Regions from separate parts of the Pseudomonas sp. 25 R 14 genome, predicted to be linked through region 1. Evidence: predicted binding sites of a transcription regulator. Region 1 holds the regulator's gene; each other region holds the start of a gene.

Region 1 (7,589 bases):
ATCCTGATTGCGGCGGTGGATGCGCCGATCCAGCTGTGGGAAAGCCACAAGAAGCTGCTGATGACCAAGCAAGAAGTGCGTGACGAGCACAAGGATCAGGAAGGCAAGCCGGAAGTGAAGCAGCGTATCCGTCAGCTGCAACGCGAGATGTCCCAGCGCAAGATGATGGCTTCGGTACCGGATGCCGATGTGGTCATTACCAACCCGACCCACTATGCCGTGGCGCTCAAGTACGACGCCGAGAAGGGCGGCGCACCGATGTTGCTGGCCAAGGGCAGCGACTTTACCGCCTTGAAAATCCGCGAAATCGCCCAGGCCAACGACATTTTGCTGCTGGAGTCGCCGGCGCTGGCGCGTTCGATCTTCTACTCCACCGACCTTGAACAAGAGATCCCGGCCGGGCTGTACCTGGCGGTGGCGCAGGTGTTGGCCTATGTCTATCAGATTCGCCAATACCGTGCGGGCAAGGGCAAGCGGCCGGATCCGCTCAAGGATTTGCCGATTCCGCCGGATTTGCAGCGCGATTCCTGAGTTTTGATGTGCTTGTTCGGACGCCATCGCGGGCAAGCCCGGCTCCCACAGTTGATCTCGGTCAAATGTGGGAGCCGGGCTTGCCCGCGATGGCGTCCGAACAGGTAGCAAGCGCCAATGCCTGGCAACTAGCATCGCTTGCCTCTCATGTCTACCTGTCAACTCTGACAGTAGCCACCGCCTCTGCTTCGCGGTTTGATGGCGCGCGGATGTTCAAGCAAGGTTCGGGAGAAGGGCAATGGCAACGGGCACTGTGAAGTGGTTCAACGACTCAAAAGGCTTCGGGTTCATCACGCAGGACGGTGGGGGAGAGGATCTGTTTGTGCACTTCTCGACTATTCAAAGCGGCGGATTCAAGTCCCTGGCGGAGGGTCAGAAGGTGCAGTACGAAGTCGTCGAGGGTCCAAAAGGCAAGCAGGCAGCAAACGTCCAGCCACTCTAGCGGCTAACAATAATCCTCCCCCGGTATGCCTCAAGCAAAAGTTGGAAGGCTTCTTGCACAAGCCCCTCCAAGTCGCCTCCTGGCGTCAAAGTTTTGCTTCAAGGCAACGAGGAATACCGGTGGTGGATCGCTCTCAAATGCTCAACAACGCCCGTGGCACCCTGACGGACCTCTCGCGAGGCAACCTGGGTGTGCCGTTGTTGCTGTTGGTCATGCTGGCAATGATGATGTTGCCGATGCCGCCGTTCCTGTTGGACGTGTTCTTCACCTTCAACATTGCCCTGTCCATCGTGGTGCTGCTGGTGTGTGTATACGCGCTGCGGCCTTTGGATTTTGCGGTCTTTCCCACCATTTTGCTGGTTGCCACGCTGCTGCGCCTGGCCCTTAACGTGGCCTCTACGCGGGTGGTGATGCTCCACGGCCAGGACGGTCACGCCGCCGCCGGCAAGGTGATCCAGGCTTTTGGTGAGGTGGTGATCGGCGGCAACTACGTGGTCGGTATCGTGGTGTTCGCGATCCTGATGATCATCAACTTCGTGGTGGTGACCAAGGGCGCCGGGCGGATTTCCGAGGTGAGCGCACGGTTTACCCTCGACGCCATGCCTGGCAAGCAAATGGCGATCGACGCCGACCTCAACGCCGGCCTGATCGACCAGAACCAGGCCAAGGCCCGTCGTTCCGAAGTGGCCCAGGAGGCCGAGTTCTACGGTTCGATGGACGGTGCCAGCAAATTCGTGCGTGGCGACGCCATCGCCGGCCTGCTGATCCTGTTTATCAACCTGATCGGCGGCATGGCGGTGGGGATCTTCCAGCACGGCATGACCTTCGGCGATGCGGGCAAGGTGTACGCCTTGCTGACCATTGGTGACGGTTTAGTGGCGCAATTGCCATCACTGTTGTTATCCACAGCTGCGGCGATCATGGTGACCCGTGCGTCCGGCTCCGAAGACATGGGCAAGCAGATCAACCGCCAGATGTTTTCCTCGCCCAAGGCCCTGGCCGTGGCGGCCGGCATCATGGCGATCATGGGCATTGTGCCGGGCATGCCGCACTTCTCGTTCCTGAGCATGGCTGCCCTGGCCGGCGGCGGTGCGTACCTGTTCTGGAAGAAGCAGAACACGGTCAAGGTCCAGGCCTTGAAAGAGGTGGAACGCCAGCAGGACTTACTGCCGTCGCCGGCCCGCGCCCAGGAAACCAAGGAGTTGGGCTGGGATGACGTGACCCCGATCGACATGATCGGCCTGGAAGTCGGCTATCGCCTGATCCCGCTGGTCGACCGCAACCAGGGCGGCCAGTTGCTGGCGCGGATCAAGGGTGTGCGCAAGAAATTGTCCCAGGACCTGGGCTTCTTGATGCCCACCGTACACATTCGCGACAACCTCGACCTGGCCCCCAGTGCCTACCGTCTGACGCTGATGGGCGTGACCCTGGCCGAAGCCGAGATCTACCCGGACCGCGAGTTGGCGATCAACCCGGGCCAGGTGTTTGGCACCCTGAGCGGCATCACCGCCAAAGATCCGGCTTTTGGCCTGGACGCGGTGTGGATCGAAGTCAGCCAGCGTAGCCAGGCGCAGTCCCTGGGTTACACCGTGGTGGATGCCAGCACGGTGGTCGCCACGCACCTCAACCAGATTCTGTACAAGCACTCCCACGAGTTGATTGGCCACGAAGAAGTCCAGCAACTCATGCAATTGCTGGCCAAGGCCTCGCCAAAGCTGGCCGAAGAGCTGGTGCCGGGCATCCTGTCGTTGTCGCAGTTGCTCAAGGTGTTGCAGGCACTGTTGGCCGAGCAGGTGCCGGTACGCGACATTCGCAGCATTGCCGAGGCCGTCGCCAACAATGCCGCCAAGAGTCAAGATACTGCCGCTCTGGTGGCTGCGGTGCGCGTCGGTTTGTCGCGTGCCATCGTCCAAAGCATTGTCGGGCTTGACTCCGAGCTGCCTGTCATCACCTTGGAACCAAGGTTGGAACAAATATTGCTCAATAGTATCCAGAAGGCAGGACAAGGCCAGGAAGAGGGCGTCCTGCTGGAGCCAAGCATGGCTGAAAAGCTGCAGCGTTCGTTGATCGACGCCGCACAGCGCCAGGAGATGCAGGGCCAACCGGTGATCCTGCTGGTGGCCGGCCCCGTCCGGGCGATGTTGTCGCGGTTTGGACGCCTGGCAGTACCGAATTTGCACGTATTGGCTTATCAGGAAATTCCTGACAACAAGCAAGTGACTATCGTCGCGACAGTAGGGCCCAACGGCTGAGGTAGTGGGTTATGCAAGTAAAGCGTTTTTTCGCCGCCGATATGCGTCAGGCCATGAAGCTGGTTCGTGATGAACTGGGCGCCGACGCGGCTATTATCGGTAACCGTCGCATTGCCGGCGGTGTCGAGCTGACGGCTGCCCTGGATTACAAACCCCAGGCCTTGGCGCCGCGCGTGCCGAACATGGAACTCGAAGACGAGTTGCGCAAGACCGCCTCGCGCATTGTCTCGGCCCAGGCCGAACTGAGCATGCGTGGCGACAGCGATGCGACCACCAACCGCCAATTGTTTGCCGGCCTGCCGCTGACTGCGGCCGAGCCATTGGTTGAGCCGACCTTCGTCGAGCCGCCGCGTCCTGCTGCGCCGGCGCCGGCTGCGGCGGTCGACCAGCGCGTGTTCGACTCGATGCGTTTTGAACTCAATGGCCTGCGCGAACTGTTGGAAGTGCAGTTGGGCTCGCTGGCCTGGAACCAGTTGCAAGGCAGCAAGCCGCAACAGGCCAACCTCTGGCGTCGCCTGCAGCGCATCGGCCTGTCCGGCCCGTTGTCGCGCGACCTGCTGGAGCTGACCACCGGTATCGAAGAACCTCGCCAGGCCTGGCGCATGCTGCTGGCCCACTTGGCGCGGATGATCCAGACCCCGGAAATCGAACCCCTTGAAGAAGGTGGCGTGATTGCCATGGTCGGCCCTGCCGGCATGGGCAAGACCACCACCCTGGCCAAATTGGCCGCCCGTTATGTACTCAAGTACGGCGCGCACAATATTGCGCTGGTGAGCATGGACAGCTACCGCATCGGTGCCCAGGAGCAGCTCAAGACCCTGGGCCGGATCCTCAATGTGCCGGTGACCCATGTCGACCCGGGCCAGTCCCTGGCCAACGCCCTCGACCCGCTGCTGCGCAAACGCGTGGTGCTGATCGACACCGCGGGCCTGCAAGCCAGCGACCCGGCGTTGCGTATGCAGCTGGAAAGCCTGGCCGGACGCGGGATCAAGTCGAAAAATTACCTGGTACTTGCAACAACCAGCCAAAAACAGGTTCTGACTGCTGCGTACCACAGCTACAAGCGTTGCGGGTTGGCCGGTTGCATCCTGACTAAGCTGGATGAAACCGCAAGCCTGGGCGAAGTGTTGAGCCTTGCCATCAGCCATGAATTACCGGTCGCCTACCTGACCGACGGGCCGCGGATCCCGGATGATTTGCATCTGCCGCGCCGTCATCAACTGGTCAGCCGTGCAGTCAGTGTGCAAATGCAGGACGAACCCAGTGAAGAGGCGATGGCGGACATGTTCGCCGACCTCTATCACAACCCAGCCAAGCGGGTCGGCTGAAGGCAACATGAAACACAGTGCAATGTACCTACATCGATGGTCTGCTACCGCGGCCACCCTATGTAGCCTGCGGCTAAGCAAGACAAGGTAAAGAAAGAACATGGGCAGCATGCATCCCGTACAGGTGATCGCGGTGACCGGCGGCAAAGGTGGCGTCGGGAAAACTAACGTGTCAGTGAATTTGTCCCTGGCCCTGGCAGAGCTTGGCCGCCGTGTCATGCTGCTGGATGCCGACCTGGGACTGGCGAACGTTGACGTTCTGCTGGGACTGACCCCCAAACATACCCTGGCCGATGTCATTGAGGGCCGCTGTGAACTGCGCGATGTGCTGTTGCAGGGGCCAGGGGGGATTCGCATCGTCCCGGCCGCCTCCGGCACCCAGAGCATGGTGCATCTGAGCCCGGCGCAGCATGCCGGCCTGATCCAGGCCTTCAGTGATATCGGCGACAACCTCGACGTGCTGGTGATCGATACCGCCGCCGGGATCGGCGAGTCCGTGGTCAGCTTCGTGCGCGCCGCGCAGGAAGTGTTGCTGGTGGTCTGCGACGAACCCACCTCGATCACCGACGCCTACGCCCTGATCAAGCTGCTCAACCGCGACTACGGCATGAACCGCTTCCGCGTGCTGGCCAACATGGCCCAGAGCCCACAGGAAGGGCGCAACCTGTTCGCCAAGTTGACCAAGGTCACGGATCGCTTCCTCGATGTCGCCTTACAATACGTCGGCGCAGTTCCCTATGACGAGTGTGTGCGCAAGGCTGTGCAAAAGCAGCGTGCAGTCTATGAAGCGTTCCCTCGTTCGAAATGCGCGTTGGCGTTCAAGGCAATTGCTCAGAAGGTCGATACCTGGCCACTGCCCGCCAATCCTCGGGGGCATCTGGAGTTTTTCGTCGAGCGATTGGTGCATCAGACGAGTGCAGGACCGGTGCTATGACAGCCAGCGGCTACAACCTTTACAAAAAATCAGCGCGTGACAGCCAGGGCGAATTGATCGAGCGCTATGCGCCTCTGGTCAAGCGCATTGCCTACCACCTGCTGGCACGCCTGCCCGCCAGTGTCCAGGTCGAAGACCTGATCCAGGCGGGGATGATCGGCCTGCTCGAAGTGTCGACCAAGTACGACGCGAGCAAGGGTGCGAGTTTCGAGACGTATGCGGGTATCCGTATCCGTGGTGCGATGCTCGATGAAGTGCGTAAAGGTGATTGGGCGCCGCGTTCGGTTCACCGCAATACCCGGATGGTGAGTGACGCAATTCGCTCAATTGAAGCAAAAACCGGCCGCGACGCTAAAGATCACGAAGTTGCGGCCGAACTCCAATTGAGTCTCGACGATTACTACGGGATTTTGAACGATACCTTGGGCAGCCGCCTGTTCAGTTTCGACGACCTGCTACAGGACGGCGAACATGAAGGGCTGCACGAGGACGGCGCGAGCGCTCACCAGGAGCCTTCACGCGACCTGGAAGATGAACGCTTCCAGGGCGCCCTGGCAGAGGCGATTGCCAATCTGCCGGAACGTGAGCGACTGGTGTTGGCGCTGTACTACGACGAAGAGCTGAACCTCAAGGAAATCGGTGAGGTCCTGGGGGTCAGCGAATCGCGGGTCAGTCAGCTCCATAGCCAATGCGCGGCCCGCTTGCGGGGGCGTTTGGGAGAGTGGCGAGCGCGCTGACAGGCAGTGTGGGGACAGTGCGAGCGATAACCGCCAGGGCGCAAGCCGGGCGGGAGCGACCTGTGGTGTGCCCTAGCAGTCCTTTTTGTGTAATGCCTGTTGAATGATATGGCGCGCCCAGGTGCTGGACGCGTTTAAGACTGCTTGGAGGTCGAATTGGACAAGAACATGAAAATCCTCATCGTTGATGACTTCTCAACGATGCGGCGGATCATAAAAAACCTGTTGCGTGACCTTGGGTTCACTAACACGGTCGAGGCGGATGACGGCATTACGGCGATTCCGATCCTCAACAGCGGGAGCATCGACTTTCTGGTAACCGACTGGAACATGCCTGGCATGACCGGTATCGATCTGCTGCGCCATGTGCGCGCCGATGAAAAACTGCGCAATCTTCCGGTGTTGATGGTGACCGCCGAAGCCAAGCGTGAACAGATCATCGAAGCCGCCCAGGCCGGGGTCAACGGCTACGTGGTCAAGCCATTCACTGCATTGGCCTTGAAAGAGAAGATTGAAAAAATCTTCGAACGCATCGGTCATTGATGCTGCCACGGGGGAGCTATGGAGCATAAAGAATCATCGCAGGCCGACTTTGAATCGACCCTGAAAAAACATGCTCACCAACTCGTCGAAAGCCTGGAAAAAGGCCAGTTCGGCGACGCAGTGCAGTTGATCCATGAGCTCAACCAGACCCGCGACCGCGGCCTGTACCAGGAAGTGGGCAAGCTCACCCGTGAGTTGCACAGTGCGATCGTCAATTTCCAGATCGACCCGCACATGCCCCAGGCCGAGGAAATCTCGCAGATCACTGATGCCACCGAACGCCTGTCCTATGTGGTCAGGCTGACTGAGGCGGCAGCCAATCGCACCATGGACCTGGTGGAAAACGCCACGCCTTTGGTGAACGGCATGGCCAATGAGGCCAAGGCGTTGAGCGCTGACTGGGGGCGTTTCATGCGCCGCGAAGTGGGCGCAGAAGAATTTCGTGAGCTGGCGCGTCGGGTCGAGGGCTTCCTGTCACGCAGCGAGCAGGACAACCGCACGGTTTCCAGCAACCTCAATGACATTCTGCTGGCCCAGGATTACCAGGACCTCACCGGTCAGGTGATCAAGCGCGTGACCCTGTTGGTCACTGAAGTGGAAAGCAACTTGCTCAAACTGGTGCTGATGGCTGGCCAGGTCGACCGTTTTGCCGGCATTGAACATGACCGCGAAGCGATCCTCTCGGAAAAAGATCCACAAAAACACCTCGCCAAGGGTGAAGGTCCGCAGATTCATGCCGATAAACGTGAAGACGTTATGTCAGGTCAAGATGACGTAGACGATTTGCTGTCCAGTTTAGGCTTTTAGGTCCTGATAACGGCA
Region 2 (7,589 bases), on a different contig from region 1:
GAACTTCCTACAGGCGTTATGCCAGTACTCATTTTCAAATTTGCGGACTGGTTGGAAAACTTTTCTGCGGGGTAATCTGGTTGCTGGTCAGCCCGCAGGCTCTCGATGCAAGAGGGGTTTCGGGCGCACATCCTATAGCAATATGGCCTTTTGCCCTTAATTTTAAGACTAGTGGCAAATGGCCGATTTGCGAGCCGAGGCGACATAAGGTCGAGGGAATATTGGCAGGGTGTCAATCTGTCGTCGCGGGTGTTCAGCGCAGGACGGGGTCGAATTTGAAGCGGCGTCCGACGATCACGGCTATCGCCAGCGCGGTTGCAAATACAGCGCAGGCGCCCAGGCAAAGGGCTTGCCAGTCGGTCGATGAGGTATTGAGCCCCAGGATGCCCGTGGAAAGGGTCAGGATGAGAAACAGCCAGGCGGGCTTGGTCATGATGGGTTCGCTTAGAAAATCAAGTGTTCAGAAGAACCGGCAGCCTGTGCATCCTGTGCCAGATGAACCGAGGGTTGGCCGTTGGCTGTCATGACGGCCAGTTGAGGTCGTTGCTGGGTCTGGTGGCTGCCCGTGTGGCTGAACTGTGCAGTATCACTGTCGTTGCTGGGTTGGAAGTGGAACGTCACCAGCACGGCCAAGGCCAGGGCGTTGAGGATCAGGAGTGTACTGTTCATGGGTGTTTCCCCGTGTTCATTGGCAGGACAGTGTTATAAACATAAGAGTGCAGTCATCGTGCCAGCTAGTATTTTGAGTAAAGTACTTTAAAAACAAATGCTTAGGTTGATCTCAAAAGTATGGCTCATTGCAATATGCAATGATGGCATTTCGCACTGATGCATTTTGCACGATAGGGTGTCAGACCTGTGGACGAAGGCTTATCGCTGGCGGGGCGGGAAGAGGGCTTACGCCTAAAAAGCTGACGGACGACATGACAAAACTCACCTCGGCCGTTAACATGCACGCCGTCCGTCGCAACGCCACTTGGCTGCGTGCCTGTCATTAGTCCCAGTAGCTCAATTGGATAGAGCATCCCCCTCCTAAGGGGAAGGTTGGCCGTTCGAACCGGCCCTGGGACACCATTTGCAGTCTCGTCTCCACCCCGACCGAGATGTTGAAAAACCCCGATCAGAATGTTCTGGCGGGGTTTTTTTATGGGTGGCTGTTTTCTTGGCCGTTTGGCCAGTGCTTTCGGGCTGGCTGGCGAGATATATTGTCAGGACCTGTATCTGTCCCTTGTCGGAGTGCGTCAGACACTCGCTTGCAGGCGAAGGAACTGTTGGGTGTCGAGTTCATCGAAGGCTGCATGCTTCGAAGATCCCGAGGTTTTCCTGTTTGTCGGATCAAAATACCCCCGGGTGCCTGTGTCGTTGGGTGCCTGGGTTTAACGACGCTTTGTCCTCAGGCTAGTGTGAATAGCCTGACACCCACCGCAAGGAGCCGCTCGGACCGCCGATGCGCCAGATCTGGAAATCTTTTCGAGCCCTTTATTTCGCCTCCTTGATGATGCTGATTGGCTCCGGCTTGCTCAGTACTTACCTGGCCTTGCGCCTGGCGGCTGATAATGTCGACAGCCTGTGGGTCGGTGCGCTGATGGCGGCCAACTATTTTGGCCTGGTGCTGGGGGGCAAGATCGGGCATCGCCTGATCGCCCGCGTGGGGCATATCCGGGCCTACGCCACCTGTGCCGGGATTGTCGGTGCCGCGGTGCTGGGGCATGGCCTGGTGGATTGGCTGCCGGCCTGGATCGTGCTGCGGATCATCGTCGGCCTGGGCATGATGTGCCAATACATGGTTATCGAGAGCTGGCTTAACGAGCAGGCGGATGCCAAGCAGCGCGGCGTGGTGTTCAGCGGTTACATGATCGCGTCCTACCTGGGGCTGGTGCTGGGCCAGTTGATTCTGGTCATGCATCCTCAGTTGGGGCTTGAGCTGCTGATGCTGGTGGCGTTGTGTTTTGCCCTGTGCCTGGTGCCAGTCGCCATGACCCGGCGTATTCACCCCGCGCCGTTGCATCCGGCGCCCATGGAGCCGCGCTTCTTTATCAAGCGGGTACCGCAATCCCTGAGTACGGTGTTGGGTGCTGGCCTGATTGTGGGCTCTTTCTACGGTTTGGCGCCGTTGTACGCGTCCCAGCAGGGGTTGAGTACCGAGCAGGTCGGTCTGTTCATGGGTAGCTGCATTTTTGCTGGCCTGTTGGTGCAATGGCCATTGGGCTGGCTGTCGGATCGCTATGACCGGGCGTTGCTGATTCGCTGTTTTGCCCTGTGCCTGGCCGTGGCGGCATTGCCGCTGGCGATCATGACCCGGGTGCCGCTGGAAGTGCTGTTTGTGGCCGGCTTCCTGTGCTCGCTGGTGCAGTTCTGTCTCTATCCGTTGGCCGTGGCTTTTTCCAACGACCACGTCGAGGGTGATCGCCGGGTGTCGCTCACTGCGATGTTGCTGGTGACCTATGGGGTGGGCGCGAGTATCGGGCCGTTGCTGGCTGGTGTGGTGATGAAGCTGTTTGGCAACCAGATGCTCTATGCGTTCTTCAGCTTGTGCGCATTGATCCTGGTCTGGCGCATTCGCCCCAAGGCTGTGACCAACCTGCATCAGGTGGACGACGCGCCGCTGCATCACGTGGCGATGCCCGACAGTATGTCCAGCTCGCCCTTGGTGGCGGCCCTCGACCCGCGTGTAGATGAGCAGGTGGTCCAGGACCAGATGCAAACGACCGTGCCTGAACCTGCGCCCGAAGCTGAGCCTGAGGTAGAGCCACAATCTGAATCCGAGCCGCCGGAGCATCCCGACCCGGATGATCATCCGCATGACCTGAGCCGGGCCCGTCCCTGAAACAAAAAAAAACGGGCAGTTCCCCAAGGAACTGCCCGTTTTTTTGTGCCGCGCGTTTGGCGCTTACATGTCGTCGTCTTTATCGAACCGTCGCGCCTCGCGCTGCAGTTGGTAGACAAAACGCTCGACTTGGCGCTGCACCAGGCCACTCATGTTGTGGAAGCGCACACCGGCAAAGGTGGTGTTGATCTTTTCTTCGAAGTGCAGGTAACGCAACTCCACCGCGGTGGTCATGCTGCCGAAGGGCAGGGCGGCGATAAAGCGGTCATAGACCTGGCCCAGTTGCAGGCGCTCGGAGATGTCACCTTCAAAACGCAACTTGCAGCCGGTGGCGGAAATATCCAGCAACTTGCCGCTGATAGGCGCCTTGAGTTTATCGCCGCCCATTTCGATATTCACCAGTTGCGCCAGTTTCAGCGCCGCACGAAAGGCGTTGCGGCGCTGATGGTAGACCACTTCTTCAGGCAGGCTGCCCTTGTAGATGCGGTGGCCGTCCAGGGCGCCGATGGTCAGGGCGCCATTGCTCTCCCAGGCCACGCGCACGCCTTCGTGAAAGCCTTCGATGCGAAAGGCTTCGCCATTCTCCAGGTAGCGTTCACCTTCGGGTGGAATCATCTCGTCCAGGCTCAGCGTCTTGCTGTCCTTGTCGACATCCACCAGGTAGCTCTGGAAGCGCTGGTTGCGTTCGTGGAAGGTGATGATCAGGGGGTCGTGGCTCTCTTGCAGCAGCCGCAAGGTGCCGGCAATTTCCAGAGGTGTGGTAAGGACCTTGGGTGGCTGCGGAGCATCTTCCGCGCTAAGGGTGTTGAACACGGCTCTTCCATCTCCAGACAAAATACGACTACACGCAAGAACCGGCATTTTGCCAGCATGTGGCGCGCCTTGATAGGGCGCGCGATAAACCGGCGTCAGGCTTGGCTGAGGGTGCTGGGCTTGACCAGCCGGGAAGTGGAACCCTGGGCGTTGTACAGTGCTGGAGGTTCGCCGCCATGCAGGATGCGCAACTGGTTGGCGGTGGTAGCTTGTTGCAGTTGGATCGACTGGCCGTTGAGTACATTGGCCTCTTGGCAGTTGATCAACAACTGATTGAGCGCGGTGCTCTGGGCCAGCAACTGGTCACCGACCGAAGAATGGCTGGCCAACTGCTCCAGGCCGCTGTGGTCGGCGGGCAGGCCCAGGCTGAGCAGGATCTGGCTGCGTTTCTGGCCGTGTTGTTCAAGCAGGATGATCAGCGATTGCTTGCGTGCCAGGATGTCTTCCAGCAGGCGCATGTCGCGCCCGCACAGGGCCACGAATTCGTCTTGAAGCAGCTCCAGCAGGTGTTGCGCGGGAGCCAGGTCTTCAGTGATCAGTTGCAGCAGATTTTCGTCGTGCATGGCTGGCCTTGGGTTTTAAGCGTCCAAAAGCCCGGCGCAGGCCTTTGCCTAGCGCTCGGCTTTGATGATTTTGCTGGCTAAACGGTCGTTGTCGATCTGATAGCTGCCATCGGCAATCGCCTGCTTCAACTCGGCCACACGGGCTTTATTGACAACCGGCTGATCGCGCAGCGAGTCCGTGATCTTCTGCAACTGTTGAGCCTCATTGCTCAAATGCACCGATTCGCCACTTTGGGTCGATGCGGTTTGTTCTGCCTTGGCGGGCAGCGCCGGGGCCTTGGCTTCAACGCTGTCCTTGGCCGCGCTGGTGCGCGTGCCGCCGGGCGTTGGCTGGGCGTTATTCAATCGGCTGAAATCAATGACCATGTTAAAAAACCTCTGGGTATTTGGACGCTTGCCATGTTTTCGGCCATACCCGGACAAACTTTAGGCTCGATCGACAATAAACCTATGCACAGCGACATCGTGTGCACAGTGTAGGAAAAGCCAGCGTCCCACGCCAGTGATCTATAGCGCGACCTCCACTTGGCCCGGGGCCGTTACCCGGGCTTTGATCACGCGCTTGGAATTGAGGTTTTTCACGCGGATCTGCTCGCTCATCCCGCCATTGGCCAGGGCTTCCCCCGGCATTTTCACGTTCAGGCCGCCACTGCTGGCGGATATCACCACATGGTCACCTTTGCGCACGACTTCAGCCTGTTCCAGGTGAACCAGGGTGATGACTTGGTCGGTGACCATTGGTCGGGTCAGTTTTTGCCCCACGGCCTGGTCCACCGAGGTGAGGTAGCCCTGGCTGATCTGGCTGATGTCTCGTTCACGCAGGGCAACGTCTTCAAAACCGATGATGCCGGTGCGCTTGAGTGGGCGGGAGACGGTCACTACGTCGCGAAACAGTCGGACCTGAGCTGGTACGAACACGGTCCAGGGCGAGCTGCCGTCGCAGCGTACGCGCACGGTCACACGGCCAATGGGCTGGGCCGGGCTTTCCAGGGAGCCTGTCAATTCCTTGTCGCACATGGGCATGCGCAAGCGCGGGTCCAGCTGGTTGACCTGGATTTCATAACGGCCCGGTGTCTGGGTGGTCGCCAGATAATCTTCTACAGTGAACTCAAGAAAGCCTTGAGTGACGCCGATAAGCAGATCAGGCAAGGTGACGTTGTCGGCACGGGCCTGATGGCCTGTGCCCAAGGCAAGCAACGCCAACGCCATCCAGGCGCAGAGCAATCTGCGGTACTGTGGCGAGCGAAGGCGTCGGGAAACTGTCGTTTTGATGTCCATGGCCAATAAAAAGCAAAGCGCGTGCCGTTTCGTGTTGGGTGCGCGTCGTACCCGTAAGTTTTGTAGCGTAGGAGTCTGGGCATGGCGGGTGTAATGGATTCAGTGAACCAGCGCACACAGCTGGTAGGGCAGAATCGCCTGGAGTTGTTGCTGTTTCGACTCGATGGCAAGCAGCTATATGGCATCAACGTCTTCAAGGTGCGGGAGGTGCTGCAATGCCCCAAGCTCACCATAATGCCCAAGTCCAACCCGGTCGTGTGTGGCGTGGCCAACATCCGTGGCGCGACGATTCCGATTCTTGACCTGGCGATGGCCACCGGTTCGCCTGGCTTGCAGGATCGCGAAAACCCGTTTGTGATCATCACCGAATACAACACCAAGACTCAGGGTTTCCTGGTGCGCTCGGTGGAACGTATCGTCAACATGAACTGGGAAGAAATCCATCCACCACCCAAGGGCACCGGGCGCGATCACTACCTCACGGCAGTGACGCGGGTCGATAACCAGTTGGTGGAAATCATCGACGTGGAGAAGATCCTGGCGGAAGTGGCGCCGACTTCGGAGCATATTTCGGTAGGCGTCGTGGATGAACAGACCCAGCAAAAGGCCGTGTCCTTGCGGGTGTTGACGGTGGATGACTCCTCGGTGGCGCGCAAGCAGGTGTCCCGTTGCCTGCAGACCGTCGGTGTCGAGGTGGTGGCGCTCAATGATGGTCGCCAGGCCCTGGACTATCTGCGCAAGCTGGTCGATGAAGGCAAGAAGCCGGAAGAAGAGTTCCTGATGATGATTTCCGACATCGAGATGCCGGAAATGGACGGCTACACCCTCACGGCCGAGATACGCAACGACCCACGCATGCAAAAATTGCATATCATCCTGCATACTTCATTGTCCGGTGTATTCAACCAGGCAATGGTCAAGAAGGTCGGTGCCGATGACTTCCTGGCCAAATTCCGTCCTGATGACCTGGCCTCCCGGGTCGTCGAACGGATCAAATCTGCAGATCACGGCTAGGGGCTTTCTCCCTGGCGGTCACACGAGTTAAGAGGCGGTTTCATTGTCTACGGGTAATTTGGATTTCGAACAGTTCCGGGTATTCCTGGAAAAAGCCTGTGGCATATTGCTCGGTGAAAACAAGCAATATCTGGTATCAAGCCGTCTCAACAAATTGATGGAACAGCAGGGCATCAAGTCCCTGGGCGAGCTGGTGCAGCGCATCCAGGGCCAGCCGCGCAGCGGGCTCAAGGAAATGGTGGTCGATGCCATGACCACCAACGAAACCCTGTGGTTTCGTGACACCTATCCCTTTGAGGTGCTCAAGAACAAGGTCTTGCCCGAGGCAATCAAGGCCAGCCCTGGCCAGCGCTTGCGCATCTGGTCGGCGGCGTGTTCGTCGGGGCAGGAACCGTATTCGCTGTCGATGTCCATCGATGAGTTCGAGCGGACCAACATGGGTCAGTTGAAGGCCGGGGTGCAAATTGTTGCCACTGACTTGTCCGGCACCATGCTGACCAACTGCAAGACCGGTGAGTACGACAGCCTGGCCCTGGGGCGCGGTTTGTCCCAGGAGCGCCTGCAGCGTTACTTCGACCCCAAGGGCGCCGGCCGCTGGGCGATCAAGGCGCCGATCAAGAGTCGCGTGGAGTTCCGCTCGTTCAACCTGCTGGACAGCTACGCCAGCCTCGGCAAGTTCGACATCGTGTTTTGCCGCAACGTTTTGATCTACTTCTCGGCTGAAGTGAAGAAAGACATCCTGTTGCGCATCCATGGCACGCTCAAGCGTGGTGGTTATCTGTTCCTCGGTGCGTCCGAGGCGCTGAACGGCTTGCCGGATCATTACCAGATGGTGCAGTGCAGCCCGGGCATTATCTACCAGGCCAAATAGCGTCCAACCCAAAATGTGGGAGCGGGATTGTGTGGGAGCGGGCTTGCTCGCGAAGGCGGTGTGTCAGTCAAGTATCAAACAACTGATCTACCGCCTTCGCGAGCAAGCCCGCTCCCACATTTGTTTGTGTCACACCTTGGATAGCGGCAACGCTCGTTGCCGCTTTACTGGCGCTTCGCGGAAAGCGCTTGCCGCTTTTCCGCCATTGCCGCCGGCAATACCT
Region 3 (7,589 bases), on a different contig from region 1:
TCCTCGGCGGGCTCGCTATCGGTCTGCGCGACAGGCGGTTTGGCCTGTGTCGTCACAGCACCAGGAGCCTGGGTGGTAGCAGCCGGGTAAGACGCGTTCAGCTTGATGCTCATGTCCATGTCATCACCTCCAAACTGAAAAAACGGAAGGGCACGTTAGCACCCCCCCGTTGATTAACCGCTAGCCGATATTACTGAAGCAGCTTCAGTACAGCGGATGGCAGTTGGTTGGCCTGGGACAGGATCGCAGTGGAAGCCTGTTGCAGGGTTTGTTGCTTGGTCAGTTCAGCGGCTTCGGAAGCGAAGTCAGCGTCTTCTACGCGGCCTTTGGCAGCCGAGGAGTTCTGCGAAATGCTCTGCAGGTTGGCCACGGTGCTGGCGAAACGGTTTTGCACCGCACCCAGCTGCGAACGCTGGCTGTCGATCTGCTGCATGGCGTCTTCCAGGGCCTGGATGGCTTGCTGGGAAGAAGCGGCAGACAGGATGCTCAGGTCGGAAACGCTGGTTTCCATAGTCACTGCGGTTTTGGTACCGTCAGCAGCAACAGTCGTCAGGCCCAGAGCTTTCAGGCCTGTACCTGCACTACCGTCCTTGATGGTGATGTCTTTGTCTGCAAACAGGTTCAGAGTACCGTCAGCGTTTTTGCTGGCCTGTACACCGGTGCTGGCGCTGTTGATCGAAGCTACAACTGCGTCAGAGGTGTCGCCTTTCTTGAACTTGACTTCTACGCCGTTGACAGAGATAGAGGTATCGTCGGTCAATTTGGCTTGGGTGGTACCGGCAGACAGACCCAGTTGCGACAGCGAACCGCTATTAGTGTTAGCCAGCTTAATGTCAGCACCGTTACCCGAGGTCAGCTTGAGACGACCATCGGTGAAGGTAGCGGAAGCACCAGTTGCAGCGCCGCCAGCAGCATTGGTGAGCTTGGTGAGAACGGTCGACATGGCATCGCCTTTCGCCCAAGTTACCGCAGCACCGTTCACAGTGATCGAACCGTCAGCGGTCAGATTGCTGGTAGGGGCAATGCTAGGTGCAGCAGCCAGATTGAGGTTAGCCAAGCCATCGGTTTTAGCGGCGACAGGAGGTGGGCCAGGGATGGCAGCTGCAACATCACCCGCTGCAATCGTGATGGCTTTGGTAGAGCTAAGTGTCAAAACGCCGTTGGCGTCGGCACTTGCAGTAACACCGGTGACGCTTGTCTGCTTGTTGATAGCATCAACTGCAGCAGCGCCCTTGTCAGCAGGAAGGGCAGCAACCAGATTGATCGTTGTACCATTGATTTTGATGCTATCAGTAGCCACAGTAGTGCCGACAGCAGCAGTACCCGTTGCAGTGGCTTTATCACCAACTACCGAGCCAGTAGTAGTAGCGGCCAGACCGGTCAATGCCGTGCTGTTAACGGTGGCTTCGCTGTAGTTGCCTTTCAGCGCGGTAGAACTGACATCGGTCATACCGAACGAGATAGTTTCGTTGGCGTTGGCGCCGATCTGGAACGCTACGTTGCTGAACGAACCGTCCAGCAGGTTACGACCACCGAAGGTGGTGGTGCTGGCAATACGGTTCAGCTCGCCGACTTTAGCGGTGAATTCTTGTTGCAGGGAAACACGGTCAGCGTCGCTTTTATCACCGTTCGCCGCTTGCAGGGCGAGTTCACGCAGACGCTGCAGGGTGTTGGTGGATTCTTGCATCGCGCCTTCAGCAGTCTGGGCAATCGACACGCCGTTGTTGGCGTTGGAGATTGCAACGTTCAGGCCTTTGACCTGGTTGTTCAGACGGTTGGCGATCTGCATGCCAGCGGCGTCGTCTTTGGCGCTGTTGATTTTCAGGCCGGAAGACAGACGGTTCATCGACTGGCTCAAAGCGTCGGATGCTTTGTTCAGGTTCTTCTGGACGCCCAGGGAAGTAATGTTGGTGTTTACGGACATTGCCATGACGAAATCCTCGTGAGTTGGATACTGCGGCTTCCGGCCCTGGCAACCGCCGGGTGTGGCCTAGAGAACCTTCGTAATAGTTATCGTCGTGAAAGCAGGTTGCTTGAGGATTTTTTTGAATTTTTTTACTAGCCCTGTGCCACCCCTTGTATTTCAAGACCTTATAGAAGCGCGAAATGCCAGCAATCACGGGTTAAGGACATCCTCCCTGTAGGAGCGAGCTTGCTCGCGAAGAACCTGAGGGCGCCGCGTGCATTCTGAATGCCCGCGTTATCGTTAACGTTTTTCGCGAGCAAGCTCGCTCCTACCATGATGTGCACAAAAAAACGCCCGGGATCTTTCGATCCCGGGCGCTTTTTGTGCAGCCTATCAGCGCATCACGGCCGATAGATAATCGCCGAACCCCACGACAGGCCAACACCAAACCCACTGAGGGCCACGCGCTTCCACTCGGCGTCCATCACGTGCTTTTCCAGCAGCAGCGGAATGCTCGACGACACGGTGTTGCCGGTCTCGACCATGTCCTTGATGAATTTCTCCACCGGCGCATCTTCAAAACGCCGGGCCACGGCGTCGACAATCGCCGCACTGCCCTGGTGGATGCAGAACGCGTCAATATCGTCGGCCTTCAGGTCCGACTCATTGAGCAGTTCGTGCAAATGCGCCGGCACTTTAAGCAACGCGAAGTTGAAGACCTGGCGACCGTTCATGAAGAACACGCCGTCGCTGACCTTCAAATGCGGCGCGCCGGAGCCGTCGGTACCGAACTTGGCCTTGCCCAGCTGCCAGGGGGCGTCTTCGCCCATCCAGGTGGCGGTGGCGGCGTCGCCGAAGAGCATGGTGGTGTTGCGGTCTTCCGGGTCGACGATCTTCGAGTACGGGTCGGCGGTCACCAGCAGGCCGTTTTTCAGGCCGGCGGCTTCCATGAAGCCTTTCATCGCGTAGATGCCGTAGACGTAGCCGGAGCAACCCAGGGAGATATCGAAGGCCGCGACGTGGGTCGGCAGGCCCAGTTTGTCCTGGACGATGGCTGCGGTGTGCGGCAGCCCTTCTTCGTCGCCGTTCTGGGTCACGACGATCAACGCGTCAATCGACTCACGCTTGAGCTCGGGGTTGTTGGCAAACAAGGCGTTGACCGCCTCGACACACAAATCCGAGGTTTCCTGGCCTGCATCCTTGCGCGGCAGGAATGCCGAGCCGATCTTGCCAATGATGAACTCTTCATCCTTGGCGAATTTGGCACCCTGGGCGTAGTTGTCCAGCCCTTCTGCCGGCACGTAGCTGGCGATGCTTTTTATGCCAATCATTGTGGCTTCCCAATACAAAATAGCTGGAGAACACCCCTGAAAACCCTTCAGGAGCGCTGACAATAAAGGGGATAACCCCGCAAAAACCCGCCGAAACTACCGAAGCCAGCGCCTGGAAAGCGGTCTGGCCTTTTCACACGATACAGTGAAGATGCGCTTTATGACTCATAGGTCACTCATTTTTGTGCGCTTTGTTTAAAAGCCTGCGCCAGAAACGACAACGGCCCACCCTGTTTCCAGGGTGGGCCGTCAGGTCTTGCCGGGCCGTTTACATGCGGCTGAACAGGCTCAACTGGGAGATTTTCACAAAGGCCAGCTGCGAGGCCTCCAGCATTGCCTTCTGGAACGCCAGGTCAATCGAGGCTGTGGCCACATCGGTGTCGCCAATAGCCGCAGTGGTCGACTTGTTGGCCAGCACCATGCTGGTGTTCTCCGTTTCCTGGATCGACAGCGAGTTCATCCGCGCGCCAATGGAGCCGCGCACGCCATCGACCTGGGCCTGGGAGGCCTTGATGTTGGTAATGGCTGCGTTGACCACATCGGTCAGCTTGGCCTGGGCAATCGGGTCGCCGTCGGACGGGGTTTCCAGGGCCTGGCGCAATTGGCTGAGGGTATCCAGCGCATTTTGCGTCTTGTGGGTATTGGAGCCCACGGCGAACTGGTCACCGATGCCTGGGGCGCCGGTGATGTCGAACTTAACCCCAGCGGCCGTGATGCTGTCTGGCGTTGCGGGAACAGGCGGTGGCCCCGGCTGGGCTGGCGTGCCAGGCACCACAGTGCCGTTGGAAACCGGTTTGCTGTCGGCGGTGATCGGCTGGGCATACACCTCGTACTCTGTGGTCGAGGTAAATTTGATCACCGCGCCTTTGTTCGGGAAGGTGCTGCTGTAGTCCGCCTGGCTGGTGACCGTGCCGCCCGACAACTGTGCCGACGACTGGTTGCTCGGCGTACGCGAGACACTGAAGCTGTCCGGTTTGCTTTGCAGGGTGAATTCACGATCCTTGTAGATCGCATCAGCCTCGGCGCCGGGCTTGGCCCCCCCCAGGTTCTGGTCGACATCAAAAGTCACGCCGCGCACGGTGACCGAAGCACTGCCTTCCTTGGTCGCATCGAACTTGCCGTTGCCGGGAGTTTGCGCTGTGATGTCGTTACCCGCCCCGTCCGTTACGGTGTATTCGGTGCTGCTGATAAAGGTCAGCTTGTACGGCTGACCGTCGGTGAAACTGCTGTCATAGGTCGAGGGCGAGGTAACGATCCCGCCCGAAACCAGCACCTTGCCATCGTTGACCGAACCGGTGGCCTGAGTACGACCGGCATTGACCGTACCTTCCAGGATCGATTTTCCGGTGTCATTGACCACCATCGACAAGGTGTCGGAAACCTTCAGGCTCAAGGGCGTCTCATCCCCCTGATAGCTGTAGGTCCCGTCGCTGTTGCGCGCATAGGGCGGTGTATCGCTCTTGCCACCGGAAAACAGGTAATGGCCGGACGAATCCTTGCTGTTAAGCAGGCTCAGGACCTGTTTCTCGATTTCACCAATCTCGGCGGCAACGGCCTTGCGGTCGTCATCGCTGATACCGCCACCGCCCTTGCCCGCCACCTTGAGCGACAGCTCACCCGCGCGCGCCAGGGCGGTGTCGATACTGGCAAGTACGCTTTCCTCGCTATTAAGCGAGTTCTTCATGCTGCTGATATTGCCCGCGTACTGCCCCAACATATCCTGCTGCTGTTGCAGCAGCAGCAAACGCGCCGCGCCCACCGGATCATCTGCTGCGGTCTGGATACGCACGCCGGAGTCGATCTGCTGCTGCGTCTTGGTGACGTTGGAGAAGTTGTTGGTATAACGCGCAGTCGTGGTATTGAAATACTGTTCGGTCGAGATTCGCATCGTCTCAAACTCCCTTAAAGACTGTTGATCAGCGTGCTGAAGGTTTCTTGCGCAGCTTTAATGATCTGCGACGACGCGGTGTAGTACTGCTGGAAACGGATCATGTCGCCGGCCTCCTCGTCCAGGTTGACCTGGGACACGGAGCTGCGATTGGACGTGGCGGCCGCCAGCATGGCCCCGGTCGCGCTGTTGTCGACGTTGGCCTGGCTGGCCTTGCCGCCGACGGTCGACACCAACTGGCTGTACGCGGTGCTCATGCTCACCCCGGCGTTGCCATCGGTCGCGCCCACGGTCTTGCGGGTTTGCAGGTCGAGCAATTGCAGGGCGTTGCGGTTATCCAGTTTGCCGCCAGCGTTGAACGACACGCTGAAGCTGTCATCGGCTTTCGGTTCGCCACGGATCACCGTGTCGACCCCGAACGTCTGTGGGTCGCCATTGGCGTCGACGTACGGCACCTTGATCGTCAGTTTATTGTCCTGGCCCGGCACGATAGTGCCGGTGCCAATCGGCTGGCCCTGGGCGTTATTGATCACATAACTCTGGGTGCCATCGGCAGCGGGCTTGGCGAAGGTCATCTTGACCGGCATCGAACTCTTGATTGCCGCTTCCAACTGCGCGGTGTCGGCACCGCCATGGATGTCCAGGGGCAAGGTCAGGGTCGGCGGAGTGAACACACCGGTGCCACTGTTGTTCTTGTTGCCCTCGGCCAGCAATGGCGCGGAAAACGCCAGTTTGTTGGGGTCGGTCATCACCACCTTGAGGTCCATCGCGCCACCGGCAGTCGGGCTGACCTTGAACGTATCGCCAGCAGCCACCGGCCCTTTACCATCAAGGGCCAGGGTAAAGCCGTCGATTTCCGGCGGTGTCTGGGTGATGTCGAAGGTGCCCATGGACTTACCGTCCGAACGCAGCACGGTGTACATCTTGTCGTCGCTGAAGGTCACCTTGTAGTCAAAGGTGCTCAGTTTGCTGGTGTCTTTGATCGTGACATTCAGGTTGCCGGAGTTCGCACTGTTGCTGGAGCCGCCAACACTGCGCTGGCCAATGGCAAACACGCTGTTGATGTCATTGAACAACGCGGCGCCGAACTGCCCATTGGCGTCCAGGCCCTGCCCCAGCTGGGTGTTGATCGCTTCACCAACGACCATGGCGGTACGCCCCAGGTCGTTGATGGCCGGCATCAACACCTCCTGGCGATAGCGCAGCAAGCCGCCGATGGAGCCACCGCTGACCACCGAACTGACGTCCATCGGCTGCCCGCCAGTGGTCAACACCACCGAGTACTGGCTCTTGTCATCCTTGCTCGGCACCGCCGACAGTTTGTTCGACACGCCGTCCGCCACCAGGGTCTGGCCAGTGCCCAGGGACACATTGAAGTGGCCGTCCGACTCAGTGACCTTGACCCCCACCAGCTCATTGAGCGAGCGCACGGCTTCGTTGCGCGCGTCCAGCAGGTTCGCCGGCTCGCCGTTGCCCTGGCCCTTGGCCTGGGAGATCTGTTGGTTGAGGGAGGCAATCGAGGCGGTCAACTGGTTGACCTGGCCGGTGATGGTCTCCAGTTGGCTGTTGATGCCTTCTTTCTGCTTGTTCAGTTCGCTCGCAATCGAGTTGAAGCGGTTGCCCAGGGTCTGGGCAATGGTCAATACCAGTTGGCGCGCGGAGTTGTCGCTAGGGTTTGCCGAAGACGTCTGCAACGCGGCGAAGAAGCTGTTCAAGGCTGCGCCGACCCCGGTGGACTTGTCGGACAAGAGCTTGTCCACCGAACCGATCTGGTCCAGATAAGCCTTGGCGTCGAAGTTCAGCGACGTGGTGGTCTGCAACTGGGTGTCAAGAAACTGGTTATACACCCGGCGCACATCCGACAGCGTGGTGCCGCTGCCGATGAACACACCGCCGACGCCGGACATGCCGTTGGCCGTCTGCGTAGTCTGCTGGCGCGAGTATCCAGGGGTCTTGGCGTTGGCAATGTTGTTACTCAGGGTCGAAAGCGATCCTTGAGCCGCATTGAGTCCTGACATCCCGATATTGAGCAAACCCATGGTTCAAACCTTATAAATGAGTGGATGCGCCAGCGGCAGCGTAGTGTTGGTAGCTGTTCATGGTTTTGGCGATCTGCGAAATCTTGCTGGCGTAGTCCGGATCCGTTGCATAACCGGCTTTTTGCAACTCGCGTACAAACTGTTCCGGGTTATCGGCCGACTTCAGCACTTCTTGATATCTTTCATTGCTTTGCAACAAGGTCACGAGGTCGTGGAAGCTGTCCTGGTAAGAGTCGTAGGAACGGAACTGCGCCGTTTCCTTGACCATCTCGCCATTGCGAAACTCGCTGGTAATCGCGCGCGCCTGGGCCCCCTGCCAGCTTTGGCCGGCCTTGATGCCAAACAGGTTGTGGCTGCTGCTGCCGTCTTGCTGGCGCATCACCGATTTGCCCCAGCCGGTTTCCAGGGCGGCCTGGGCCACCAGG
Region 4 (7,589 bases), on a different contig from region 1:
CATGGGCCGGCAATGGCTCCTGCTCTGGCGGCAAGGCGTTCGGGTCCACCGGCACTTCGCCCGGCGCACCCTCGCCCTGGGTCGGCACTGGCGGCGTTGGCACCTGGTCACCTTCAATCGCACGCTGGGCCTTCTTGGTCAGCACCACAATATCAATGCGCCGGTTGACCGGGTTGAACGGGTCCTGGACATCAAACAGCTGTGACGAGGCAAACCCCACCACGCGCGCTACTTGTGGATCCGGATAACTGCCGGCCACCAGGGCACGGCGCGCAGCGTTGGCACGATTGGCGGAAAGCTCCCAGTTACCGAAGTCACCCTGCCCCGAATAAGGCTTGGCATCGGTATGGCCGCTGACGCTGATCTTGTTCGGCACCGCCTTGATGGTGTCAGCCATGGCTAGCAGGATGTCTTCGAAGTAGGGCTTCAGACGTGCGCTGCCCGAATCGAACATCGGTCGGTTGGCGGCATCCATGATCTGGATACGCAGGCCATCCGGAGTGATCTGGAAGTGGATCTGGTCCTTGAATTTTTGCAGTTGCGGATTCTCATCCACCTTGTTCTGCAACTCTTGCAGCAGCAACTCCAGGCGTTCCTGCTCGACCTGCTCGGCCATGCTTTCGACGGTCTGGCGCTCGATCGGGATGTTTTCCTGGGGCGCTTCGGTCTGCACCTCCGGGTTGATGGTGCGTTCGGGGGCCAGTTCTGGGGAGCCACCCAGATCGATCACAAACGGCGTGCCGCTCTCGGAGAATCCGATGGGGTCCTTGAAGTAGCCGGCAATGGCGATTTTCTGTTCCGGGGTTGCAGTGGACATCAGCCACAGCACCAGGAAGAACGCCATCATCGCTGTCGCAAAGTCGGCGAACGCAATTTTCCAGGCGCCGCCGTGGTGCCCGGCAGCGAAGCGCTTGACGCGCTTGATGATGATTGGCTGGTTGTTTTCCATGACTTAGCGACCGCGAACTGCTTGTTCCAGCTCGGCAAAGCTTGGACGGTGCTTCGGATACAGCACCTTGCGCCCGAATTCCACCGCCAGGGATGGCGGCATGCCCGAGGCGGAGGCCACCAGGGACGCCTTGATCGCTTCGTAGATGTTCAACTCTTCCTTGGCATCGTGGGCCAGGGAGGTGGCCAACGGGCCAAAGAAACCGTATGCGGCGAGAATACCGAAGAAGGTGCCCACCAACGCCGCACCAACGTGCATGCCGATCGCAGCCTGGTCGCCTTCGCCCAGGGATGCCATGGTCACTACGATGCCGAGTACCGCCGCGACGATACCGAAGCCAGGCATGCCGTCGGCGATACCGGTCACCGCGTGGGAGGGGTGTTCGAGCTCTTCCTTGAGACTGAACAGCTCCATGTCGAACAAGCCTTCGAGCTCGTGCGGGGCCATGTTGCCGGAGGACATGATGCGCAGGTAGTCACAGACGTACGCCGTCATGCGGTCGTCCTTGAGCACGGCCGGGTACTTGGCGAAGATCGGGCTCGCCGCAGCGTCCTCGATATCAGCCTCGATGGCCATCATGCCTTCGCGGCGGCTCTTGTTGAGGATCTCGTAGACCAGGCCCAACACCTCCAGATAAAAGGTGTGGGAGAAACGTGAGCCGAACATGCCCAGCGATTTCTTGATCACGTGCATGGTCATATAGCTTGGGTTAGCCTGCAGGAAAGCGCCAAACGCCGCACCGCCGATGATCAGCACTTCGAAGGGCTGGATCAGCGCAGCAATTTTACCGTGGGACAGAACATATCCGCCGAGCACGCTTGCGATGACGACGATGATGCCGATAATTTTAGCCATAGGGGATGAGTACTTGCGCCGTCGGGTTCATGGACATATTCGGAAGATCTAAAAACTCTTCTTCTACTTATCGGCAAATCTGCGCCAGACTATAGCCCGTTAAGGCGAAAAGCCAGTTCGGCCCACTCCGGGCGTGTTGACCGCAAGTGATGATCGCGCCCCAATCATGGCAAATGAAACGACAGTCCCAACTGCAAAACCCAACTCCCTGGCTGGCTGGATCAAGCGTCTGGACGAGGTTCACCTGCCCGTCCCGCAAGCGAGCCACGTTGCCGTGTGCAAGGCCATCGGCGACAGTCGCCGTTCGTTGCGAGATATTGCAGAGCTGATGCAAGACAGCCCGGCGCTGGTCCTGAGCGTCATGCGCGAGGCCAACAACCAGGCCCACGGCAGCCTGGCAGAGCCCGCAGAAAACCTTGAAGTGGCGATCAACCGCCTGGGTTTGAAGCGCACTGAAGAACTGCTCGCCCGCCTGCCGTCAGTCCCGCTCAATGAAATCCCCGTGGCCCTGCGCCAACTGCAACTGGTCAGCCAGCATGCCTCGCAACAAGCCAGCGGCCTGTTCGCCAGCCGTCTGGCGCGCCTGTGGCAGGATATTCACTGGGGCAGCCTGCTGTTTCTCTCGCCGTTGTGGCCGATGGCCGTTGCCTACCCCAAGCTCCTGGAAGAGTGGGAACTGCGGGTGATCCACAAGGGCCAATCGGCGCACAAGGTCGAGCAGGAATTGTTTGGCGTGCGCCTGCTGGAGTTGTGCCTGGGCTTGACCGAAGCCTGGCGCCTGCCGATCTGGGTCTCCCAGGGCTACCAGTTACTGCTCAAGGAACAACGTTTGCTGGTCAAGGCCCTGCATATCGCCCGCGATGAAGCGCCGTTGAGCCAGCAGCAAAAACTCGATGCCGACCCGGCGCTACGGCGCTGGTTGAACCAGCCCGCCAACACTGTGCTGCTAGCCAATGGCATGGCGCTGGCGGCGCAGGAATCCTGGACCTGCCCGCACACCCAGCGCTGGCAATACCTCACCGCGCTGTACCTGCAACAACCGCTGGCCGACGTTCAGCAACAGGTGCACCAACAGGCCGTGATCAGCGCCCGACACACCTTGAGCGCCAGTCTCTGGCATCCGGCGCTGGCGCTGATCTGGCCGTGGCATGTGCAACGGGTCCATCGCGGCCTGCTGCCAGCACCGCCACCCACGGCCGAAGCCCTGGCGATCTGGCGCAAGCGCTGCAGCGAATTACTGGTGGAGCCGAGCCGCTTCGCCAACGCCATGCACTTGACCACCTGCGCCAAGGAAGCCCTGGCGGCCAGCGGCATGCAGCGCGTCATGCTGCTGATGGCCGACAAGGCCCTGGCCACGTTGCGCGTGCATCAGGTCGATGGCCTGCCCAAGGACGCCGCCAACCTGACCCTTGAGGCCGCACAAAGCACGCTGCTGCAACGCTTGCTGGAAAAGTCTGCGCAGGTGCGCCTGACCCCGGACAATCACGCGCAATTCGCAGCACTGCTGCCTGCCTCATTGCGCCGCCTGTTCGTTGGCGAGCACCTGCTGTTGCGCTCCCTGAGCTGTAACGGCCGGGTGGTGATGCTGATGATTGCCGACCAGGGCGGCGGGCCGTTCTCCGAAACCACCGTCCAGGCCTTCGGCAAAACCGCCCAGTGCATCGAAAAAGCCCTGCACTGCTTTACCAACCGCAGCGCCTGATGCTTGCGTTACAATCGCCCTCTTTTATCGCTCAACCTAGTGCCCGGGAGACCTCACATGCCTGACTTTTCTGGCTTGCCGCTGGTGATCGAGCCCAGCGACCTGCTTGGCCGGCTCGCCGCCGAGCCGTTGATTCTGGTGGATCTCACCAGCGCCGCACGCTACGCCGAAGGGCATATCCCCGGCGCGCACTTCGTTGACCCAAAGCGCACCCAACTGGGCCAGCCACCCGCACCAGGGCTGCTGCCAGCCAAGGCCGATCTGGAAAAGCTGTTCGGCGAACTGGGCCACACCCCGGATGCCACCTACGTGGTGTATGACGACGAGGGCGGCGGCTGGGCCGGGCGGTTTATCTGGCTGCTCGACGTTATTGGTCACAAGAAGTATCACTACCTCGATGGCGGCCTGCTGGCGTGGCTGGATGAAAAACACCCTGTGTCCACCGAGGTCGCCGCACCCGTCGGCGGCCCGATCAGCCTGACCCTGCACGACGAACCCACCGCCACCCGCGAGTACCTGCAAAGCCGCCTCGGCGCTGCTGACCTGGGGATCTGGGATGCACGCGGGCCGCTGGAATACTCGGGAGAGAAAGTCCTTGCAGCCAAAGGCGGGCATATTCCCGGCGCCGTGAACTTCGAATGGACTGCGGGCATGGACAAGGCGCGCAACCTGCGGATCCGCCGCGACATGCCGCAGATCCTCGAAGACCTGGGCCTGACCAAAGACAAAGAAATCATTACCCACTGCCAGACTCACCACCGTTCTGGCTTCACCTACCTGGTGGCCAAGGCGCTCGGTTATCCGCGAGTCAAAGGTTATGCCGGTTCCTGGGGCGAATGGGGCAACCACCCCGACACCCCCGTCGAGATTTAAGGTTTAAGGACAGTTCATGAAAAAGCGTTTGTTTATCCTCAGCCAGTACCTGCTGCCTCACCACCTGCTGTCGCGCCTGGCCGGCTGCATTGCCGAGTGCCGCGTGCGTTGGTTCAAGAATGCCTTCACCACATGGTTCGCCAAGCGCTATCAGGTGGACATGTCCCAGGCCCTGGTCGAAGACGTGACCGCTTACGAGCACTTCAACGCCTTCTTCACCCGCGCCTTGAAAGAGGGCGCACGCCCACTGGATCAAACCCCTGGCGCGATCTTGAGCCCGGCAGACGGCGCCGTCAGCCAGCTCGGCCCGATTGAACACGGCCGAGTGTTCCAGGCCAAGGGTCACAGCTTCAGCGTGCTGGAATTGCTCGGTGGCGACGCCGCTGTTGCCGCACCCTTCATGGGCGGTGACTTTGCCACCATCTACCTGTCGCCAAAGGACTACCACCGCGTGCACATGCCACTGGCCGGCACCCTGCGGGAAATGGTCTACGTGCCTGGGCGGATTTTCTCGGTCAACCAGACCACCGCCGAAAACGTGCCGGAACTGTTCGCACGTAACGAGCGCGTTGTCTGTGTGTTCGATACCGAACGTGGGCCGATGGCCGTGGTATTGGTCGGCGCGATGATTGTGGCGTCGATCGAGACCGTCTGGGCCGGCCTGGTGACGCCGCCTAAGCGCGAACTGAAAACCGTCCGTTACGACGAAGCCGCCCGCGCACCGATCCACCTGGGAAAAGGTGCGGAACTGGGGCGTTTCAAGCTGGGTTCGACCGCCATCGTGCTGTTTGGGCCGGATCAGGTGAAGTGGGCCGAAGAACTGGCGGCGGGTACGCCGGTGCAGATGGGCCAGGGTATCGCGCTGCCGAAAGCCTGATCCGAATACAGCGAAAATCAAATGTGGGAGCGGCGGTGCGAGCAAGTCGAATCGTCGCACCGCCGCTCCCACATTTTTGACCGCGTTCCTGTCGTTATTGGCCGTCGCGGTCGCGAAAGCCCAACAGATACAGCACACCGTCCAGCCCCAGGGTCGAAATCGCCTGCTTAGCCGATTGCTTGACCAAAGGCTTGGCACGGAACGCTACGCCCAGCCCGGCGATTGCCAGCATCGGCAAGTCGTTGGCACCGTCGCCGACCGCAATGGTCTGCTCCAGACGCAAACCTTCCTTGTGCGCCAACTCCCGTAGCAGATCAGCTTTGCGCTGCGCGTCGACAATCGGCTCGACCGCCACGCCCGTCACCTTGCCATCCACCACTTCCAGCTCGTTGGCGAACACATAGTCGATGCCCAGCTTGGCCTGCAATTGCTTGGCGAAGTAGGTAAAGCCGCCCGACAGGATCGCGGTCTTGTAGCCCAGGCGCTTGAGTTCGGCGAACAGGGTCTCGGCGCCTTCGGTCAAGCGCAGGGATGCGCCGATGGAGTCCAACACACTGACATCCAGGCCCTTGAGCAGCGCCAGGCGCTCCTTGAAGCTGGCGCGAAAGTCCAACTCACCCGCCATCGCGCGTTCAGTGATCGCGCAAACTTGCTCGCCAACGCCCGCAGCCTTGGCCAACTCGTCGATGACTTCGGCTTCGATCAGCGTCGAGTCCATGTCGAACACCGCCAGGCGGCGGTTACGACGGAACAGCGAGTCTTCCTGGAAGGCGATATCGACATTCAACTCCTGGGCAACACTGAGGAACTCGGCGCGCAGGGCCTGCGGATCGGCCGGCTCACCGCGCACGGAGAACTCGATACAGCCCTTGCCCTGGTCTGCCGGGGTATCCAATGGCATGCGACCCGACAGACGGTCAATATGGTCGATGTTCAAACCGTACTGCGCGGTGATCGAACTGACACGCTGCAATTGCTCGGCGGTCACCTTGCGCGTCAGCAGCGTGACGATATGGCGCTTTTTGCCTTGGCCGGCCACCCAGTGCTGGTAATCCTCTTCGGAAACCGGAGTAAAGCGAACCTGCTGATCCAGCTTATAGGCCGTAAACAGGATGTCTTTGAGCACGGACGAGGCCTGCTCGGTGCTCGGGATCTCGACCAGGATGCCGAACGACAGGGTGTCGTGGATCACGGCCTGGCCGATGTCGAGAATGGTCACGCCACCCTGGGCCAGAACACCAGTGATGGCCGCGGTAAGACCCGGACGGTCCTCACCTGTGATGTTAATCAGGACAATTTCGCGCAAAGCGCACCCCCGGGCTGGAAAAAAACCGCATTCTACCCACTTTCAGTGACCATCGGGCACAGCCAGCGCTTTGCCGGTCTTGGGCCTGTCGCTATACTGCGCGTCAACTTCACGGACCAAGAGCCGAGCGCAAGTGAACCGGCCCACGCCAGTAAAAACCGATAACTTCTTCCTGCTGATCTTCCGGGCACTGCGCCACCGCCGTGTACCGATCGCATTACGCATCGCCAGCCATAACGTGATCCTGGTCGCCCTGGCCCTGGTGATCTATGCGTGCGTGATGGGTTTGCAGTTCAAACAGGCCATGCACGAGCAAGCCGACGCCCTGGGCGAGAGCTTGACGACCCAGACCGCCACCTCGGCGACTGAGTTGCTGGTGTCCAACGACATCCTCAGCCTCAACGTGCTGCTCAACAACCTGACCAAGAACCCGCTGGTGGCCCACGCCGCCATCTACAGCGTGGACAACCGGATCATGGCCGAGGCTGGGCAACGCCCGAAGAACGGCCTGCTGGGTGAAGCCGAAGGCCTGTACCAGAGCAATATCACGTTTCAGGATGTGAAGGCCGGTCAATTGCGTATCAGCCTGGACATGCAACAGTTCCAGCAGCCGATGACCATCAGCCTGCAAAGCATGGGGATCCTCAGCGCGATCCTGCTGGCGCTGGCCCTGGCCTTGAGCCTGCGCCTGGGCCGGCATATCTCCACGCCTCTGATGCAATTGCGCATCTGGCTGCGCGATATCGACGAGCACACCCCGGCCACTGACCGCCAGGATGAAATCGGCGACCTTGCCCGCCAGTTGCACACCAGCTTCGCTCCAGAGCCCGTGGTACAGGAAGTCGAGCCTGAACCGGAGCTTGACGACACCGATTACGACGACGAACCCGAGTTTGAAGTGCGCAACCTGCGCGACCCGAGCTTCGACGAGTCGGCGCCAGTGGCGGGCCTCAAGCCAGTACCGCGCACAGCCATCAAGGCCGACGAAGACAGCCTGGACGATGACGACCCGTTTGCCGACCTGCGC

The links. Region 1 encodes FliA, which starts transcription of late flagellar genes. Its sites were predicted from a motif close to CTAAAGTTTNNNNNNNNNNNGCCGNTAA; they were not measured.
Region 2: the regulator FliA is predicted to act here: its motif matches at 4,606-4,633, upstream of flgM (flagellar biosynthesis anti-sigma factor FlgM).
Region 3: the regulator FliA is predicted to act here: its motif matches at 2,011-2,038, upstream of BFQ03_RS22490 (flagellin N-terminal helical domain-containing protein).
Region 4: the regulator FliA is predicted to act here: its motif matches at 1,872-1,899, upstream of motA (flagellar motor stator protein MotA).

Annotation. Positions count from the first base shown of each region.
Region 1 covers NZ_CVTS01000014.1:1,119-8,707, reverse strand. The annotation lists gene flhB (flagellar biosynthesis protein FlhB) at 1-531, shown strand, start outside; gene BFQ03_RS02445 (cold-shock protein) at 770-973, shown strand; gene flhA (flagellar biosynthesis protein FlhA) at 1,096-3,225, shown strand; gene flhF (flagellar biosynthesis GTPase FlhF) at 3,237-4,553, shown strand; gene fleN (flagellar synthesis regulator FleN) at 4,654-5,487, shown strand; gene fliA (RNA polymerase sigma factor FliA) at 5,484-6,224, shown strand; gene BFQ03_RS02420 (chemotaxis response regulator CheY) at 6,393-6,767, shown strand; gene BFQ03_RS02415 (protein phosphatase CheZ) at 6,786-7,574, shown strand.
Region 2 covers NZ_CVTS01000047.1:70,015-77,603, reverse strand. The annotation lists gene BFQ03_RS16425 (PA3371 family protein) at 254-433, opposite strand; gene BFQ03_RS16420 (hypothetical protein) at 445-669, opposite strand; tRNA gene BFQ03_RS16415 (tRNA-Arg) at 998-1,074, shown strand; gene BFQ03_RS16410 (MFS transporter) at 1,448-2,827, shown strand; gene BFQ03_RS16405 (flagellar brake protein) at 2,891-3,640, opposite strand; gene BFQ03_RS16400 (flagella synthesis protein FlgN) at 3,736-4,203, opposite strand; gene flgM (flagellar biosynthesis anti-sigma factor FlgM) at 4,252-4,569, opposite strand; gene flgA (flagellar basal body P-ring formation chaperone FlgA) at 4,711-5,481, opposite strand; gene BFQ03_RS16385 (chemotaxis protein CheV) at 5,563-6,495, shown strand; gene cheR (protein-glutamate O-methyltransferase CheR) at 6,539-7,366, shown strand.
Region 3 covers NZ_CVTS01000063.1:8,373-15,961, forward strand. The annotation lists gene BFQ03_RS22485 (flagellar protein FlaG) at 1-119, opposite strand, end outside; gene BFQ03_RS22490 (flagellin N-terminal helical domain-containing protein) at 191-1,930, opposite strand; partial or broken gene BFQ03_RS30835 (outer membrane lipoprotein carrier protein LolA) at 2,140-2,226, opposite strand; gene BFQ03_RS22495 (ketoacyl-ACP synthase III) at 2,308-3,237, opposite strand; gene BFQ03_RS22500 (flagellar hook-associated protein 3) at 3,506-5,125, opposite strand; gene flgK (flagellar hook-associated protein FlgK) at 5,140-7,164, opposite strand; gene flgJ (flagellar assembly peptidoglycan hydrolase FlgJ) at 7,175-7,589, opposite strand, start outside.
Region 4 covers NZ_CVTS01000033.1:116,785-124,373, forward strand. The annotation lists gene motB (flagellar motor protein MotB) at 1-949, opposite strand, end outside; gene motA (flagellar motor stator protein MotA) at 953-1,804, opposite strand; gene BFQ03_RS08830 (HDOD domain-containing protein) at 1,971-3,506, shown strand; gene rhdA (thiosulfate sulfurtransferase) at 3,564-4,379, shown strand; gene asd (archaetidylserine decarboxylase) at 4,396-5,256, shown strand; gene serB (phosphoserine phosphatase SerB) at 5,351-6,562, opposite strand; gene BFQ03_RS08850 (AhpA/YtjB family protein) at 6,696-7,589, shown strand, end outside.